DNA from 2 places in the Levilactobacillus zymae genome. Region 2 is predicted to be linked to the other one. Evidence: predicted binding sites of a transcription regulator. Region 2 holds the regulator's gene; the other holds the start of a gene.
The links. Region 2 encodes LexA, which represses DNA repair genes until DNA is damaged. Its sites were predicted from a motif close to CNAACANNTGTTNG; they were not measured.
Positions count from the first base shown of each region.

Region 1: the regulator LexA is predicted to act here: its motif matches at 3,941-3,954, upstream of RI501_RS01925 (Y-family DNA polymerase).

Region 1 covers NZ_JAVLAS010000001.1:426,120-434,644, reverse strand. The annotation lists gene RI501_RS01935 (MFS transporter) at 258-1,751, opposite strand; gene RI501_RS01930 (hypothetical protein) at 1,947-2,390, opposite strand; gene RI501_RS01925 (Y-family DNA polymerase) at 2,387-3,886, opposite strand; gene RI501_RS01920 (type 1 glutamine amidotransferase domain-containing protein) at 4,069-4,746, shown strand; gene RI501_RS01915 (SDR family NAD(P)-dependent oxidoreductase) at 4,849-5,643, shown strand; gene RI501_RS01910 (TVP38/TMEM64 family protein) at 5,682-6,374, opposite strand; gene RI501_RS01905 (APC family permease) at 6,749-8,170, opposite strand; gene RI501_RS01900 (matrixin family metalloprotease) at 8,396-8,525, shown strand, end outside.
Region 2 covers NZ_JAVLAS010000001.1:1,412,646-1,421,170, forward strand. The annotation lists gene RI501_RS06455 (MarR family winged helix-turn-helix transcriptional regulator) at 1-18, opposite strand, end outside; gene RI501_RS06460 (PspC domain-containing protein) at 135-320, opposite strand; gene RI501_RS06465 (histidine phosphatase family protein) at 345-1,007, opposite strand; gene RI501_RS06470 (PPK2 family polyphosphate kinase) at 1,179-2,045, shown strand; gene RI501_RS06475 (hydroxymethylglutaryl-CoA synthase) at 2,202-3,374, shown strand; gene RI501_RS06480 (nucleoside 2-deoxyribosyltransferase) at 3,525-3,965, shown strand; gene lexA (transcriptional repressor LexA) at 4,026-4,655, opposite strand; gene RI501_RS06490 (DUF896 domain-containing protein) at 4,842-5,090, shown strand; gene RI501_RS06495 (YneF family protein) at 5,189-5,419, shown strand; partial or broken gene RI501_RS06500 (ABC transporter ATP-binding protein) at 5,555-7,322, shown strand; gene RI501_RS06505 (ABC transporter ATP-binding protein) at 7,309-8,525, shown strand, end outside.

The DNA.
Region 1 (8,525 bases), 990 kb from region 2:
TCATAATGTCCCTTCAGAATCATCATAAATCCAAACCATCGCTCATGGTTCATGGTATTCATGGTTAACCATCGACGAGCCGGTAACTCCTGCAATCTACGACAGTCACGACCTAGGGCCCCACCGGGACATCTCTAGCCGCAATATTTCCCGGGACATTTTTCTCCCCCTTGCGGTCGGTAAACTGCGCGTGGTCGTTTGATTTGTTCCCGTGAACCTAAAAAATGGTCACCCAGCGCGACTGGGTGACCATTCGATTAAGCGGTATGCCGTTGTCGTTTCAGGACTAAGGCGTGGCGATGTTGACGGAATAACAGCCAACCGATCAGTACGACAATCACCAAGACCAGCCCCAACGCCAAGACCATAATGTTGTGCATCCCCTGATACAGGATGGTGCGCATGGCCGGTAATAGTTTGGCTGGGAGCCCACTGGCCGTTTGCGAATTGGTCAATTTATTGAGCATCCCCATGGTGATCCGCCCGTGATTAGCTTGCACACCCGCGGCCAAGGCCTTACTCAAGACAACCCCGTAAATCGAGGACATGAAGGTCTGACTGAGAATCCGGACCAGGTAGGCAAACGACGTGGCAATTGGTACATCGTTTACGGCCACATCACTTTGGACGGCAACCTGCAGAGTCGTGAAGCAGACCCCGATACCGAAGCCGTTGAAGGCTCCCATCACCAACAAGAAGGTGTAGCTGGCCGTCTGCGCCACCCAGCTCATGCCCACGAAGGTCACCAGAAACGTGAGGGTCCCCATCGCGAGGACCCCGTACCGGCCAATTCTGGGTTGAACGGCCGGCGCCAGTTCGGAACCAATGAAGTTAGCGATGGATCCGGGAATCTGCGTCATACCCCCGATTAATGCGCTAAGGCCCATAATTCCCTGCGCCCACATCGGCACGTAGATGTTAAAGGCTACAAATGCGCCCCAGAGAACGGCGAAGATAATTAAATCGATGACTAGCTTAGAATTGCGAAACAACCGGTTGGGGACGATGGGGTCCGTGACCTGGTTCTCTACCCGGTGCATCCAGCCCAGGAGTCCTAGACCCACGATGACCAGACCAATGGTCCAGCCCAACGGTTGAGTGCCCAGTAACTGAATCCCCGTCAGGATGGCGACTAAGCCTAAGACCATTAGGACCGATCCCTGATAGTCTACCGGCTGTTGGTTCCGTTCACGTGTCGATTTGAAGAAGACCGCCACGATCCCCACGGACACTAACGCCAATGGTAGGTTGACGTAAAAGACCCAGTGCCAGCTGAAGGTGTCGACGATCCAACCCCCGAAGAGCGGACCGATGATCGACGCAGTACTGAAACTGGCCGAGGTGATCCCAATCACCTGGGCCCGCCGTTTCAAGTTTTCGAACAATTGGGCGTAGATGATGAAGGGAATGGTACTCATTCCCCCAGCGCCTAACCCCATTATTCCCCGGGCAATAATGAACCAGGTAATATTCCCGGCTAGTCCTTGAAACAACGCCCCCACGGCAAATACCGTGGTCGCCGTGATGTACGCACATTTATTGCCCTTCCGCTCACCGAACTTACTCCATAGCGGTGTGGCCACGGCCATCCCTAACAGGAAAATGGCCACGATCCACCCCATGTACTGAATCCCGTGTAGGTCACTGACGATGGCCGGCAGGGCCGTGTTGATGATGGTGCCGTCTAGCCCCGCCATGGCGTTCGATAGCAGTAAGGCAAACGTGATAATAATTTTCCGATTTCGACTCACTAATCTTCTTCCCCTCAATGAACTAATTTAAGAATAAGTGCAAAAGAATACAACACTTAAAATGTTAGGCCGGCAAGCAATTGCTTGTCAATAACTTCTCCTGAGCGTAAGGGGTTTCATTGGTAAATAAACTTATTCCGGGACAGTTTCCCCGTAAATTCGGCACTTAAAAACCCACTTGCGTTCAAGTGGGCCTCAGTGATTATTTTTCAACAACTGAATTGCCTGGAGATTCTCCACCAAGATCACCTGGCCGTCTAACAGCGTTAACCGCGTCTCGTCGGCCGCCCTGAGTCGTACCTGAATCGTCTGACATTCCCCGGTCTCCGGTTCAAAATAGGTTAATTCGACCCGGGGCTTGGTGGCGATGACCTGCCGGACAGCTTGTAGATTTCGCCGACACTTCGCCATCGCCTCGAACGGTAAATCCGAGCGCTGGCGCAAAGCCTGGGCGCTGTCGGCTAGTAAGTCGTCATACCCCGTGAGCGCCGCGAACGGGGCAAACTGGGCCGCTCGGTCGCCTCGCGGCATGGCCGGGTGACGGGACGACACGTGGTGCGGTAAATCCATGATGTCGGCGTAGGCGCTGGTGTCGTTAAAGAGTTGTTCGGCAATCCGCCGTTTAAGTTCCCGACTCATGCACGGTGGCCCCCAATCTCGTGATTGCATTTCTTAAACGTGGCGCCGTCCAGCAGGTCGGTCGCGCGCATGATGGCGTCCCGGCCGAAGCGATCCTGCACCTGCAAGATCGATTCCTGCACCTTACGTTCGTTGCGTCGCGCCCGCCGTTCCTGGGGCGTGGGGCCCGTGACCTGACCGAACAGATCCAACTGCTGGCTGTACTCGGTGGCCTGCGCCTGCTTCTCGGCAATCACGTGGTTGACGCTGACCGTGACCTTACGGATCAGGTAGTGCGGGTTAACCTTACGCCGATAGATGGCCGACACCGCGCGTTTTAAATCCGTGGTTAGCGACGTGGGTACTTGGAAGTCGTAGCTGCCGTGGGCCGGCTTGGGCGTTGGCCGCCCGTAGTAATCGTGGGTGGTCGATGCGGTCGGTTGCCCGGACAAGCTCTTCCTATCGTAAGCAATGTGCAACACCACCTGATCACACACTAATCGTTGGCGAACCAGGTCCAGGGCCAACCCGTCAATCATTTCGCGGGCAACCAACTCGCCGTGCGCAAAGTCGTAGGGCGAGGGTAGGACCTGGCCCGACCCGAGACTATGTGCGGCCGGACGGTAGCTTTTAATGTAGCGCAGGGTCGCGGATTCGTAACCCCAGGCATGGTCGATGATCAGCTCGGCCACCACCCCAAATTCGCGGTACAACGTTTCTTCATTACGAAAATCCGTGGGCTGCCCCAGCGAACAGCGGGCGATATCACCCATGGTGTGTAACCCTAGCTTCTCCAGCCGCTTGGCGTACCCCCGCCCGATACGCCAAAAATCGGTCAAGGGTTGATGGGCCCAGAGATACTTGCGGTAACTATGTTCGTTTAGTTTGGCGATGCGCACCCCGTCTTGGTCGGCGGGAATCTTCTTGGCCACGATGTCCATGGCCACCTTGGCCAGATATAAATTGGTGCCGATGCCCGCCGTGGCGGTGATTCCGGTCTGGCGCTGAACGTCTTGGATGATTTGCTTAGCCAACCCGTGCGCCGAGATCTGGTACAGCTTCAGGTAGTCGGTCACGTCCATCAAGACCTCGTCGATCGAATAGACGTGAATCTGCTCGGCCGCCACGTACTTTAAGTAGATCTGATAGATTTGGTTGCTGACCTGCAGGTAGTACGCCATCCGCGGCTGGGCCACCCGGTAGGTCAGCTTCAACCTGGGGTTGCGTAACAGGTCATCCTTGTGATCCGACTGACCGTGCAGCCGCTGATGGACGGCTAAATAGCGCTCGCGATTCAGGTCGGCCACCCGCTGCTCCACCTCAAATAACCGGGGCCGCCCGGATACCCCAAAACTCTTGAGGGCCGGCGACACCGCGAGACAAATGGTCTTGTTGGTTCGGCTGGGGTCCGCGACCACCAGGTTCACGTTCAACGGATCCCAACCGCGCGCCGCACATTCCGCCGACGCGTAAAACGATTTCAAATCAATGGCTAGATACACCCGCTTTTGCGCCACGAAATCCCCCTCCTTCACTCATTCGTGACCTTATTATACCGAGTTTTGATTAGGGGAACAAGTGTTCAATCGCAAAATTAAAGTGATGCAACTTTTACGGGACTGTTGAGTCGTCCGCACGGGCCTGAACCGTTGTGTGTGGTAAGTTTAAGACAACTAGGTTTACGTGAGGAGGACTTTTCATGACTAAAGTTTTAATCGTTTTAACCAATACCACCCGCTACCACGGGACCACCGACGCAACGGGGCTGTGGCTGGGCGAAGCCACCGAATTTGCCGAAGAAATGCACCAAGCCGATATTGCCGTCGACTACATGAGTCCCCTGGGCGGATTCGTACCGCTTGATCCGCGCGGCATGAAGTACGCCGACGAAGCCATCCTGTCCTGGTACGAGACCGAGGACTTCCAGAAACGCGCGCTGTGTAACTCCTTAACGCCCAGCGCCATTCATCCGCAAGACTACGCCGCCATCTACTTTGCCGGCGGCCACGGCGTGATGTGGGATTTCCCCGAAAATGCCGATCTGCAGAAGATTACCTTAGCCATCGCCGAAAACGGCGGTTGGTTAACGTCCGTGTGTCACGGCATTGCCGGCCTGCTCAACGTCAAAGACGCCGCCGGTCACTACCTGGTTGCCGGTAAGAAGATCACCGGTTTCACCACCGCCGAAGAGGTCCTGGCCGGTAAGAAGAAGGTCGTCCCGTTTCTAAACGAGACCCTGGCCCGCCAACACGGGGCCGATTTCCAGAAGAAACACGCCTACAGTGAATTTGCCGTGGAGGATGGCCACCTGATTACGGGTCAAAACCCCTTCTCCGCACGGGCCGTGGCCAAGAAGCTAATCAACGAACTGATCTAAACTTACTAATTGGTGCCTATCCCACTTGAAAGTGCCGACTAGCTTTTGCGCCCGTTTCCGGGTAAGCTAGACCCATCAATTACTTATGGGAGGGATTCACCAATGGATTTACATTTAACGGCAAAAACCGCACTGATTACGGGCTCAACTAAGGGCATTGGCAAGGCCATCGCCACCGAACTGGCTCGCGAAGGCGTCAACGTCATCGTCAACGGTCGTCAACAGACCAGCGTCGATCAGGTCGTCGCCGAACTCGCGACCGCCTTTCCGGCCACCCAGCCCCAAGGCGTCGTGGCCGACATCGCCCAGCCCGCCGAACAACAAAAGCTGTTCGCACAGGTGCCGACGGTGGACATCCTGGTCAACAACATGGGGATCTTCAAACCTATGGATTACTGGGATATCGACGACGCTACCTGGAAAAAATTCTTCGACGTCAACGTGCTGGCCGGTAACGCCCTGGCAAAATTCTACCTCCCACACATGCTTGAACAGGACTTTGGCCGCGTCATCTTCATCGCCAGCGAAGAAGCCGTGATGCCGTCCGGTGAAATGCCACAATACAGCATGACCAAGACCATGAACCTGTCGTTAGCCAAGAGTCTCTCGAAGCTCACGGTGGCCACCCACGTGACGGTTAACACCATCATGCCGGGCTCCACGCTAACCGAAGGCGTCCAACAGATGCTCACCGACATGTACGCCGACAGTGGCTTACCACAAGACCAATGGGAAGCCGACTTCATGAAGCATCACCGTTCCCGTTCTCAGATTCAACGGCTGATTCGGCCGGAAGAAATCGGGCGTTTCACCGCCTTCGTGGCCAGCCCCGACGCCTCGTCATTCTCCGGCGAAGCCTTACGCTTAGACGGTGGCTTGGTCCCAACAATTATGTAAACGACTTAAAAAATTGAGCACCGCCACCATGGCGATGCTCAATTTTCATTGGTCACTTGGTTATCAGCCTTCCGGCGTTGATCACGGCGAATGACTTCATATAGTCCAATCATTAACAGGGTCAGGCCAATCGCCACCACGGCGGTCTTGGTATTCCCGAAGAGTAAGGCGTTGCCACCAAAGGCGTAGAGGTACGAAACCGGCAACGACCCGATGAAGATGCATAACGCCTTATTGGCCAACGAAAAGTTCAATTCCAAGGCGGCGTAATTAACCAACAACGTCGGTAACATTGGCACCGCGTACCCGATGCTCAGCCCCAGACGCGGATGGCGCATGGCGTTTAAGCGGTTGGTGATGAACCGAAACCGACTGGGCCGGACCCGGTGGGGAAACTTCCCCAGAATGTAGATGGCCAACAAATTGCCCAGTATGATGCCCACCACGTTGATGCCAAACCCCAGCCACTGACCGAAGCAGACGCCCACTAGCACCGCGACGGCGGCAATCGGCATCCCCGGAATCGCTGAGCCAATCGCAATCACGGCCATGAATAACGGCACGTTATGTTTCCCCTGGTGGCGCAACAAATCAATCAATCGTTGGCGGTCGAAGGCTTGCACGATAAACGTTTCAATCACGTGGCGATAGTTGAGCCATAGAAGGGCCAGCAGCCCCACTAGGCCCACCATCCCCAGCGTGATCAAGAGAAATTTTAACCACGATTTCACCGGCGACACCGTCCCTTCTACGTTACTAAGCTCAACTTACCACAGTTGGGACAGAAAGTAATCCGTTAACCCTTCGGCTCGGCCGGGGAACTTTAGGTTGACTTCCCGGAGTCACCGTGCGATACTAGCTCCTGGTGCCAAACCACGGTGAGGGTACGCGATCGGCGCGCAAGCGTTCCGAAGGTCGCCGCACCTCACCACTGAGTCCTCCGTTTACGCGGAGGACTTTTTAGTTCCCTTGGTGGGGGCTCAAATGGCCGGTTGCGGTCACCGATTGGCTATGATAACGTTTAAATTAAAAGAGCTCCGAAAAATCATAGCGATTTTTCGGAGCTTTATTGTATCCAGGCTAATTTTCATTCAGTCGCAACGCCTTAGTCTTCAGCATCCGCAGCTACCGGATGTTGCAGCTTTGAGTGGCGCACGCCGTAGACAAAGTAGATCACGATGCCTAAGACCAGCCACAGCCCAACCGACACCTTGGTGATGTTGGGCAGCATGATGATGAAGTACACGCTGGACAACCCCGCCAGGATCGGCAAGAACGGGTACAGCGGCATCTTGAAGCCGGTATTAACGATGTCCTTGCGGTGGCGCAACGGAATCACCCCAAACGAGATAAACGCAAAGGCCAATAACGTCCCCGCGTTGATCAGTGACGCCAGTTCGGTCAGCGGCACCAGTCCGGCAAAGAACGCCTGGACCACGGTCGCCACAATGATGGCGTTCATGGGAACCGTGTGTTTGTAGCTGATGGCCCCCATTTTGGCCGGTAACAGCCCGTCACGACCCAACGCGTAGACCAACCGCGACCCCCCAAAGAACATGGTGATCATGGCGGTAAAGATCCCAATCAGCGCCCTGATGGTAATTAACTTGTTCCAGGTGTTTAAGTGAATCAACTTCAGGGCGTAAGCCGCCGGGTCGTCCACGTTCAATTGTTTGTAGTTGACGATCCCCGTCAAGACGAACGAGAAGGCCACGTACAAGACCACGGAAACCAAGACCGTTCCCAGAATCCCGCGGACCACGTTCTTCTCAGGGTGAATGGTCTCGGCGGAATTGGCCGCCAAGGCGTCAAACCCGATGAAGGCAAAGAAGACGGTCGCCGCCGCCGTCGAAATCCCCCCCAAACCAAACGGCGTGGTCTGGAACTGCTTCGGGTAAAACGGCGTGTAGTTGCTGGTGTTGATGTAGAAAACACCCACGACGATGAACAGGATGATAATGGCCACCTTGATGACCACCGCCACGTTTTCCACCCGCTTCGAAAGATTAGCGCCCTGGGAGATAATCAGCGCGATCACCAACACAATCAGGGTGGCCGAGAGGTTGATGACGCCCCCCTCCATCGGACCAGCCTGCAGGGCCTTGGGAAGGTGAATTCCGATGGCGTCCAGGATGTTATTGTTAAAGTACGAGGCAAACCCCGTCGCTTCGGCGGACACCGCCAAGAAATACTCCAAAATCAGGGCCCAACCGAGAATCCAGCCGACAATCTCACCGTAAATCACGGACCCAAAGGAATACGCGGAGCCGGCCACCGGCATGGCCGAGGAGAATTCGGCGTAGGCCATCCCCACGATCCCCGAGACTAGCGCGGCCAGTAAGAACGCGATGGACACCGCCGGCCCCGCGTGTAGCGCGGCTTCGTGCCCCGGTAAGATGAAGATCCCGGTCCCAATCACGGCGCCAATCCCCAAGGCGACTAAATCGCGCGCACGTAAGGTCTTGGTCAACCGCGCGTCAGCTTTCAAATAAGTGCTCACGGATTCTTTCTTAAATATGTCTGTCATCTAATACTCCCTTTATTGAAAATTTCGGTTTAATGCCAATTTTCTAACCTTAATCTAATTTAAGGAAAATTTCAAGGGAATTCATGATTTAACTCACTTTGCGGCCGACTTTTTTTGGTGTGAAAGCGGCTTATAATGAGAGTTTTCTCATCGTAACTTGTTCCCGATCGACAATTTATGGTATAAATAATTATAAATTATTTCGTTTAGAAAAGAGGCCCCACCATGCGAAACGGACGTCGCGTTATTTTAGTCGTCATTCTCTTCATCCTGCTGGGCATCGGCGTTGCTTACCGCAGCGGTCGGTTCCCCGCGCTGACCCAACGCATCACCACGCTACGGACGGCCGCAGCCC
Region 2 (8,525 bases):
GCGTAAAACGTCAGGCATCGGACGCACTTCCTTTCGGGAACGGACCTAGTGTAACATAATTTTGATGCAAATACATCAAAATGTCTATAAAAAAATACCGCCCAGTGATCTGAGCGGCGATGTAAGGCGGTCAGCTAGGCTGGATCGCCCATGATCATCCAGAGAATGAGGTAGGCAATTAGGCCCGGAAAGGCGGGCGTGATTGCCAGTAAGACGAAAATGATTCGTGCTAACGTGGGGTTCCAGCCCCAATGTTCGGCCAACCCGCCGATAACGCCAGCGATGACGCGGTTATTGAGGGAACGGTGAATATTTTTCATAGTGGCGCACTCCTTTAAGCGAAATTAAGATTGGAAATCAACTTTATTGAAGAAATCGACGTGGATGTTGTCGTCCGTAATTTCTAGCTTGGTGATGCTACCGTTGATGGTGGCCACCCCCAGATCGAGATCGGGGGCGTAGCGGTCAACGATGGACCGAATCGTCATGCCGTGAGACACGACTAAGACCTCGTCGCCGTCTTTAGAGTTGGCGCGGAGCTTGTCAAAGCCACGGTCTAGACGCTTCCAAAACATGTCGTTATTTTCCGCTTCGCCGTACAGGTCCGCTTGGTGAATCAGGTCGCGAGCTTTTTCCAACCCGTAAGTGCCCAGCACCGCAGACTCAGAGGTTAGCTTGACTTGGGCGCCGACGAATTGCCACATCTGATTGAGATCGTTGCCTTCAAAGTAACCATGGCACTGTTCCCGAAACTCGGGGTACTGGTAGCTAACAATGTTCATGTTGGCCGGGTTTTGCCGCAGCGCGATGCGCGCCGTTTCGATGGCGCGCCCGGAGTCACTACTGTACGCGGCAACGAAGGGGATGTTTTTTAACTGTTCCCCGGCCCGTTGCGCGTCGGCACGCCCCTTAGCAGTTAGGGGGGAGTCAATCCACCCCTGAACCTTGTTGTAGTGGTTCAGCATGGTTTGTCCGTGACGCACAAAATAAGCAGTAATTTTTTTCATAATTGAGACTCCTCTTCATCGACATAGGTACAAGTTAAGTATAGCAACTCACCTAACAGAACGCTAAGGTTTTGGCGGCCAAAATCCTGACGTAAGACGTTTTACGAAGACAAAATAACCGCTTTAGGGGGTAAACATGTTATGGTAAACCTAAAGCTAGGAGATGAGCGTATGGACTTAACACCATATCGGTATGACGGTAAACAAAGTATGGATCTCACGCAGTGGCCGACGCAGGAAATCGCGGCGAATGCAGACCAGATTCGTGAAAGCGATCTGATCATGCTACAAAAGCTGCAGCGACGATTATTTGCGCAAAAGGAAAACGGGGTGGTGGTCATCTTACAGGGAATGGACACCGCCGGTAAAGACGGCCTCATTCGGCACGTTTTCAGTGGCTTAAATCCGTCGGGGACGCGCGTGGAAAGTTTTAAACGACCCACGTCGGTAGATTTGCAACACGACTTTTTGTGGCGCATCAACCAGGCGTTACCGGCTCGCGGGGAGATCGCCATCTTTAACCGCTCCCAGTACGAAGACGTTCTGATTAGCCGGGTTCACCCGGAGATCCTAGTGGGGCAACATTTACCCGACGTTCACGCGACCACCGATGTGACCGACAAATTCTTTAAGCGGCGGTACCACGACCTGCGCCACTACGAACAATACTTACGGCATCAGGGAATTGTCACCTACAAGTTCTTTTTACACCTGTCTTACGATGAACAAACGACGCGACTGGCCAAACGGTTGGCGTTACCCGAAAAGAACTGGAAGTTCGATCCTAGTGATCTTAAGGAACGACGCTATTGGGATGCTTATCAGGCAGCCTATACCCAGATGCTGACCCATACGGCCACTGAGAAGAATCCTTGGTACATGATTCCAGCCGACAATAAGCCCACGGCACGGTTACTGGTTGCGACGATTTTAGCGAATAATCTCGCCGAACTGGATCCACGGTACCCTGAGGTCACACCTGCGCAACACCAGAAACTTCAAGAAGTCTTGAAGAAACTGGAAGCGGGAAAACTCTAGAGAAATTGTAGCTTACAAAAAGCGTTTTGACTGGGAAATCACGAATTGATTAACCCGTAGATTGTTGGTGATAATAACGGGAAAGCTTGCCGAGAATCCCCGAAAAATGGTAAGGTTAATGCCAGTAATTTATGGCTTTCAAGGAGGATAAGCAACATGACCGTAACGGTGGGAATTGATCGAATGGGGTTCTACACTCCCAAATTGTATTTAGACATGACGGCGTTGGCCCTGGCACGGGGAGTAGATCCTGCTAAGTACCACGTTGGTATCGGTCAGGATAAACAGGCGGTGATTCCACCGACTCAAGATGTGGTGACGATGGCGGCTAACGCAGCGACACAGATTTTAACGCCGGCGGACTTAAGCGACATCAACATGGTCTTGTTCGGAACCGAGTCGGGCATCGATAATTCTAAGGCTACGGCGGTCTATTTGGCTCATTTGCTGGGGTTGTCAGCTGACACCCGAGCCGTTGAGATTAAGCAGGCCTGTTACGGCGCCACGGCCGGTCTACAGTTGGCGGCCGACTACGTGCGCGTGCGGCCGACGGCGAAGGTTTTGGTGATTGGAGCTGACGTGGCGCGTTACGGTCTCCGAACGGCCGGCGAGGTGACCCAGGGTGGCGGGGCCGTCGCGATGTTGGTAACGGCGAATCCACAGATTTTAGCACTCGATCCCATTAGCACTTACCACACGGCCGACGTGATGGATTTTTGGCGACCGTTGGACCGGACTGAAGCCTTAGTGGACGGGAAATATTCGACCAACGTGTACTTGGACTTTTTCAAGGAGACTTGGGCGGCTTATCAGCAACAAACGGGACGGACCATTGCCGACTTTGCGGCAATGGTGTTCCACTTGCCATTTACCAAGATGGGCCGTAAGGGTCTGCGGCAGGTCTTGCCGGAAGCGACTCCCGCGCATCAGCAGGAACTCACGGCGGCCTTTGAGGCTAGTCAGCTGGATAACCGTAACGTGGGGAACCTGTATACCGGGTCACTATATCTTAGTTTACTATCACTGTTACGACACGGTGCGTTGCAATCCGGTGAGCGGATTGGTTGTTTTAGTTACGGTTCGGGAGCCGAAGGTGAATTCTACAGCGGCACGCTTCAGCCACACTATCAAGTGGGCTTTGATGATGACGCACTGACCTCGTTACTCGCCGATCGGCAAGCCGTCAGCGTAGCGGAGTACGAAGCTATTTTTCAACAACAGCTACCTAATAACGGACGGGATGTGCAATTACCCGTGGGGGCAGATACCGCGACCTTTTATTTGGCAGGACGGCAGCATCAGCAGCGCCAGTATCGCCGACGGTCGTGAGATTGTTACGAATTTAAAGGATAACCGCCATCTGGAGGCCTCTTTATAATATACTTAATATTAAATTACGGACAATTAAGAAAAATATATCGCTAAAAGTTAACTTTTTCGCTATAATGGACCTACCAAAGAGAAAACGAGGAGATTAACGTGACGAATATCTATTTAGCAGGACCTTTTTTTGATGACGAGCAATTAGAACGAATCGGTCGGGCCGAAAAGGCGTTGGCCGCCAACCCACAGGTCAACCGGGTCTTCAGTCCCCGACTAAACGAGGTGCGAGACTTTGAGATGGGGACGCCGACGTGGTGTGCTAAGACGTTTAAGATGGACACTGATCAGATCGATGCCGCTGACGTTGTCGTGGCCCTAGCGGATTATGTGGATGATCAGGTCGATTCGGGGGCTGCCTTTGAGATTGGGTATGCTTATCATAGTCATACCCCGGTGGTTTTGGTGCACGAGAAGGATAACATCGTTAACCTGATGTTGGCCGAAAGCTTACAAGCCTACTTGACCCAAGCAGACGCGTTAGCGACCTACGACTTTGCCACGTTACCGGCGAACCGGTACGAAGGCGAAGTCATCTAACGACCAAGCAAAAAGCGTTTCTCACCAATTTGGCGAGAAACGCTTTTTTTAGAAAGTAATTTAATGGACGTCGTCACGGAAGAGGCCCACAACTTTACCTAAAATGGCGACTTGATTGAGAATAATCGGTGCCATGGTGTCATTTTCCGGTTGAAGTCGGTAATGATCGGCTTCCTTAAAGAATCGCTTGCACGTGGCTTCGTTGTCCTCGGTCATGGCAATCACAATGTCTCCGTTGTCGGCAGTTTGCTGGCGCCGCACGATGACCTGGTCACCGTTTAAAATCCCGATGTTGATCATACTTTCACCCCGAATGGTCAGCATGAAAAGCTGATCTTCACTGCTCTCAAATTCTGGGGGCACCGGGAAGTAATCGGTCGCCTCTTGGACGGCTAAAATGGGTTCGCCGGCCGTGACGGTTCCCAAGACGGGAATCTGGGTCTGCTGTTCGTGAACACCTAGTTCTTCTAAACCAGCTGCCGTGACCTCCAGAGCCCGGGGCTTAGTGGGGTCCTTAGTCAGGAGCCCCTTCTTTTCCAGACGGGCGATGTGGCCGTGAACCGTCGATGTTGACGACAGTGAAACGGCTTCGCCAATTTCTCGAACAGTTGGCGGGTAGCCTTTCTCATTAACTCGTTCCCAGATGAACCGGAGAACGGCAAGTTGTTTACTCTCAGATGCTTTTGTCATAGTGTTGCCACCTCGTTCGTCATTCGTAGTATAGTTTAACCCAATTCTAGCATAGGTAGCGAACGTTTTCAAACAGATGTTCGGGTTAATCGGTTGAATTCTGAAATTAACCCTGATATGATAGGGTGTGTTTTGAATCAACTCAATCACTAATTATCAAAATTACCGAAGGAGTGTGGGGCGCTAATGGCAGAAACCACGATGGATACATTACTCGTGCGCATTAATGAACTGGCGCATAAGGCCAAGAAAACGGAATTAACGGCTGCCGAAAAAGCCGAACGGGCTGATTTACGGCAGCAATACCTGAAGCTTTTTCGCGAAAGCTTCAAAAGCCAGGTCGAAATGATGCAGGTTTACGATAAAAATGGTAAAGAGGTCACGCCCGAAAAGGTTCGCCAGGTCCAACGGGACAAAGGATTACGTGACGATTAGGGTAGTGGGGTGAGTCTTTTTGGAGATTCACTCTTTTATTTTGGGTTAAGTTTGTGTAAAATTGTCTAATGAATGCTTTTGTAAGGGAGGGAAACGTCTTGTCAACTGGAATTTGGATCCTTATCGTGATCGTCGTCGGAATTGCCTGTGCCGTCGGGGGCTTTTTCGGTGCTCGCAAATACATGGAAAACTACCTGAGAGACAATCCGCCTATTAATGAAGATCAATTACGAGCCATGATGTTACAGATGGGGCAAAAGCCATCGCAACGAAAGCTTCATCAAATGATGAATGCCATGCAACAACAATCCCGTAATACTAAGAAATAGCTTCGTTAATGGAAGACTCGTCGCCAGCGGTTGGTGACGAGTTTTTTTGATTGCTTTTTTAGCGGAGTTCGCTAGAATAGTTAAGTCTGCTATAATTAGTTTCTAATCGTATTTTAATTTAAGGAGGGATGCTGGGTGAGTATCTTTAAAAAATTAGCGTGGTACTTTCGCCTTGAGTGGCGACGTTACTTGGTCGGAGTCATCGGGCTATTATTAACGGCCATCATTGCTATCGTACCGCCCCGAATTATCGGGAATATGGTCGACAGTATCCACGGACGGACGATGACCGGGTCACTATTAGCGTTTGATCTAGCGTTGGTGACCGGCGCGGCGGTGGCCCAGTATGTGACGCGCTACATGTGGCGTAATGCCATCTGGGGTGGTGCGGCACGGTTGGAACAGCTTTTAAGGGATCGATTGTTCCAACACTTTATGCGTATGGACCGCACCTTCTATCAGCGTTACCGAACGGGAGACTTGATGGCTCACGCCACTAACGACCTGGAAGCCGTGCAACGGGTGGCTGGCGGGGGAATCCTCCAATTTGCCGACGCCATCATTACTGGGGGAACCACGTTGATTGCCATGATGGCCTTGATTAACTGGCGGTTGACGTTACTAGCAATCATTCCGTTTCCGTTTTTGGCGGGAGTGTCTTGGTTTTTGGGGCAAAAAATTCACCGGGCGTTTGGTAAGTCCCAGGCAGCCTTTTCGCGATTGAACAACAAGGCTCAGGAAAGCATTAGTGGTATCAAGGTGATTAAGGCGTTAGGCCAGGACCAAGAAGACATTGCCGACTACAATCGACAGATTGCGCAAACCATTCAGATCAACCGGCACGTCAACCACTTAGATTCGTTGTTCGATCCGGGGATTACCCTGATTATTTCCATCTCGTACGTGGCCACCATCGTGCTCGGGGGAACCTTTGTCATGCAAGGGACCATCACCATCGGTAATCTGGTCTCCTTTATCAGTTATCTGGCCATGATGGTCTGGCCGATGTTTGCCGTGGGGATGTTATTTAATACCATGGAACGGGGCAACGCCAGCTATGACCGGGTCATGGAACTATTGAACCAGCAAAGTAAGGTCATTGACAAAACGGATGGGTTAACGACGCGGCCGCAGGGGGCCCTGAACTACCACGTGACGCAGTTCAACTATCCCGACGACGAACAGACCAGTCTACACGATATCAACTTTGACCTCGCAGCCGGCCACACCCTGGGTATCGTGGGCCGGGTAGGTGCTGGTAAGTCGTCCATCATGAAATTAATTTTGCGCGAATTTGACGATTATCAAGGTGAAATTAGGTTTGGGGGGCACCCCATCAAGGATTATGCGCTAGACAGTTATCTGCCGGCTATCGGCTACGTGCCGCAGGAAAGCTTCCTATTCTCGGATAGCATTCTGGAAAACATTCGGTTTGCCCGGCCCCAGGCAACGGAAGCCCAAGTGGTCGCTGCGGCGAAAAAGAGTGATCTGGCCCACCAAATCGCCCAACTGCCGGCCGGTTATGCCACCCAGGTTGGTGAAGACGGCATCTCGCTGTCCGGGGGCCAACGTCAGCGGTTAGCGATTGCCCGGGCGTTATTGATCAATCCGGAACTCCTGATCTTAGACGATGCGTTGTCCGCGGTCGACGCGGAGACCGAAACCGAAATTCTCACGAACCTGCGCCAAGAACGGGCCAACAAGACCACAATCATCGCGGCGCATCGGTTAAGTTCGGTGATGAACGCCGACGAAATTATCGTGATGGATCACGGTCAGATCATCGAACGGGGGGGGGGACCATGCCAGCTTAATGGCCACCCACGGTTGGTATTACCAGATGTTTACGCAACAACAATTAGAAACCCGCGTCAAGGGAGGCGAGACGAATGGCCACGAATAAAACGACGGAATCGGTGTGGGCGCACAGCATGTCCACCAAGGAACAGCTGACGGTGATTAAACGGTTGATCAAGTTCGCTGCGCCTTACAAATGGTTCTTTATCGGGTCGATTCTCTTTTCGGCGCTGATCAGCGGAATTAACGTGTTCTTGCCGTGGCTGCTCCAATTGTATATGGATCATTACCTGCGCCGCGGTTCGGCCACGTTAGGTATCATGTGGCTGTTCGCTGGGCTTTACCTGTTCGGGATGGTGGTCAAGGCGTTGACCCAGTATTGGCAGAACTACACCAGTACCATGGGCGCCGAGTACATGCTAGAAGGTGTGCGGCGGCACCTGTTTGCCGATTTGCACGGTAAGGGGATGCGCTACTTTGACCAGACCCCCGGGGGCTCGATTCTGTCCCGGTTGATGAACGATACCATGACCTTCTCGAACTTTTGGGCGCTATTTAACACGCTGATTTTTGCCGTGTTTGCGGTGATTACTTCAGTCGTTGCCATGGCACTGACCGACTGGACGGTCGCGTTAGCCACATTGCTGCTGGTGCCATTCCTGCTCTTTGTAATTTGGTACTATCAGAAGTTTAGTTCGCGGGTCTACCGGCGGATGCGGGAACGCTTGAGTGAGCTCAACACGAAGCTTAGCGAAGCGATTACCGGCATCAGCGTAATTCAGGAATTTCGGCAAGAAAAGCGAATGGCAACGCGGTTTGAAAAGACCAATGAAGCGTACTACGGCACGCGGCGGGCCATGATTCGAACCAATTCGTTACTCCTCAGTCCCATGATTAACCTGCTCTACGCGTTAGGGACGGTGATTGTGCTGGGACTATTCGGCTTACGCGGTATGCACGAGGTTGTGGCGGCCGGGGTCGTGTACGCCTTTATCACCTACCTGAATAACTTTTATAGCCCGATGAGTCAGATGATGGATAGTCTGAGCGACTTTCAAAACGGGATGGTCGCCGGTTCGCGGGTCTTGAAGATTCTTGACGACCGAACCTTGGCGCCGCAACAACACCCCGTGGCTGGGGCTCAGATTACTCAGGGAAAGGTCGAATTTCGGCACGTGACGTTTGGTTACGACCCTAAGCACCCGGTCTTAAAGGACGTGTCCTTCGTGGCCGAACCCGGGCAAACCGTGGCGTTGGTCGGGGAAACCGGGTCGGGAAAAACCTCGACGATTAACGTTTTAATGCGCTT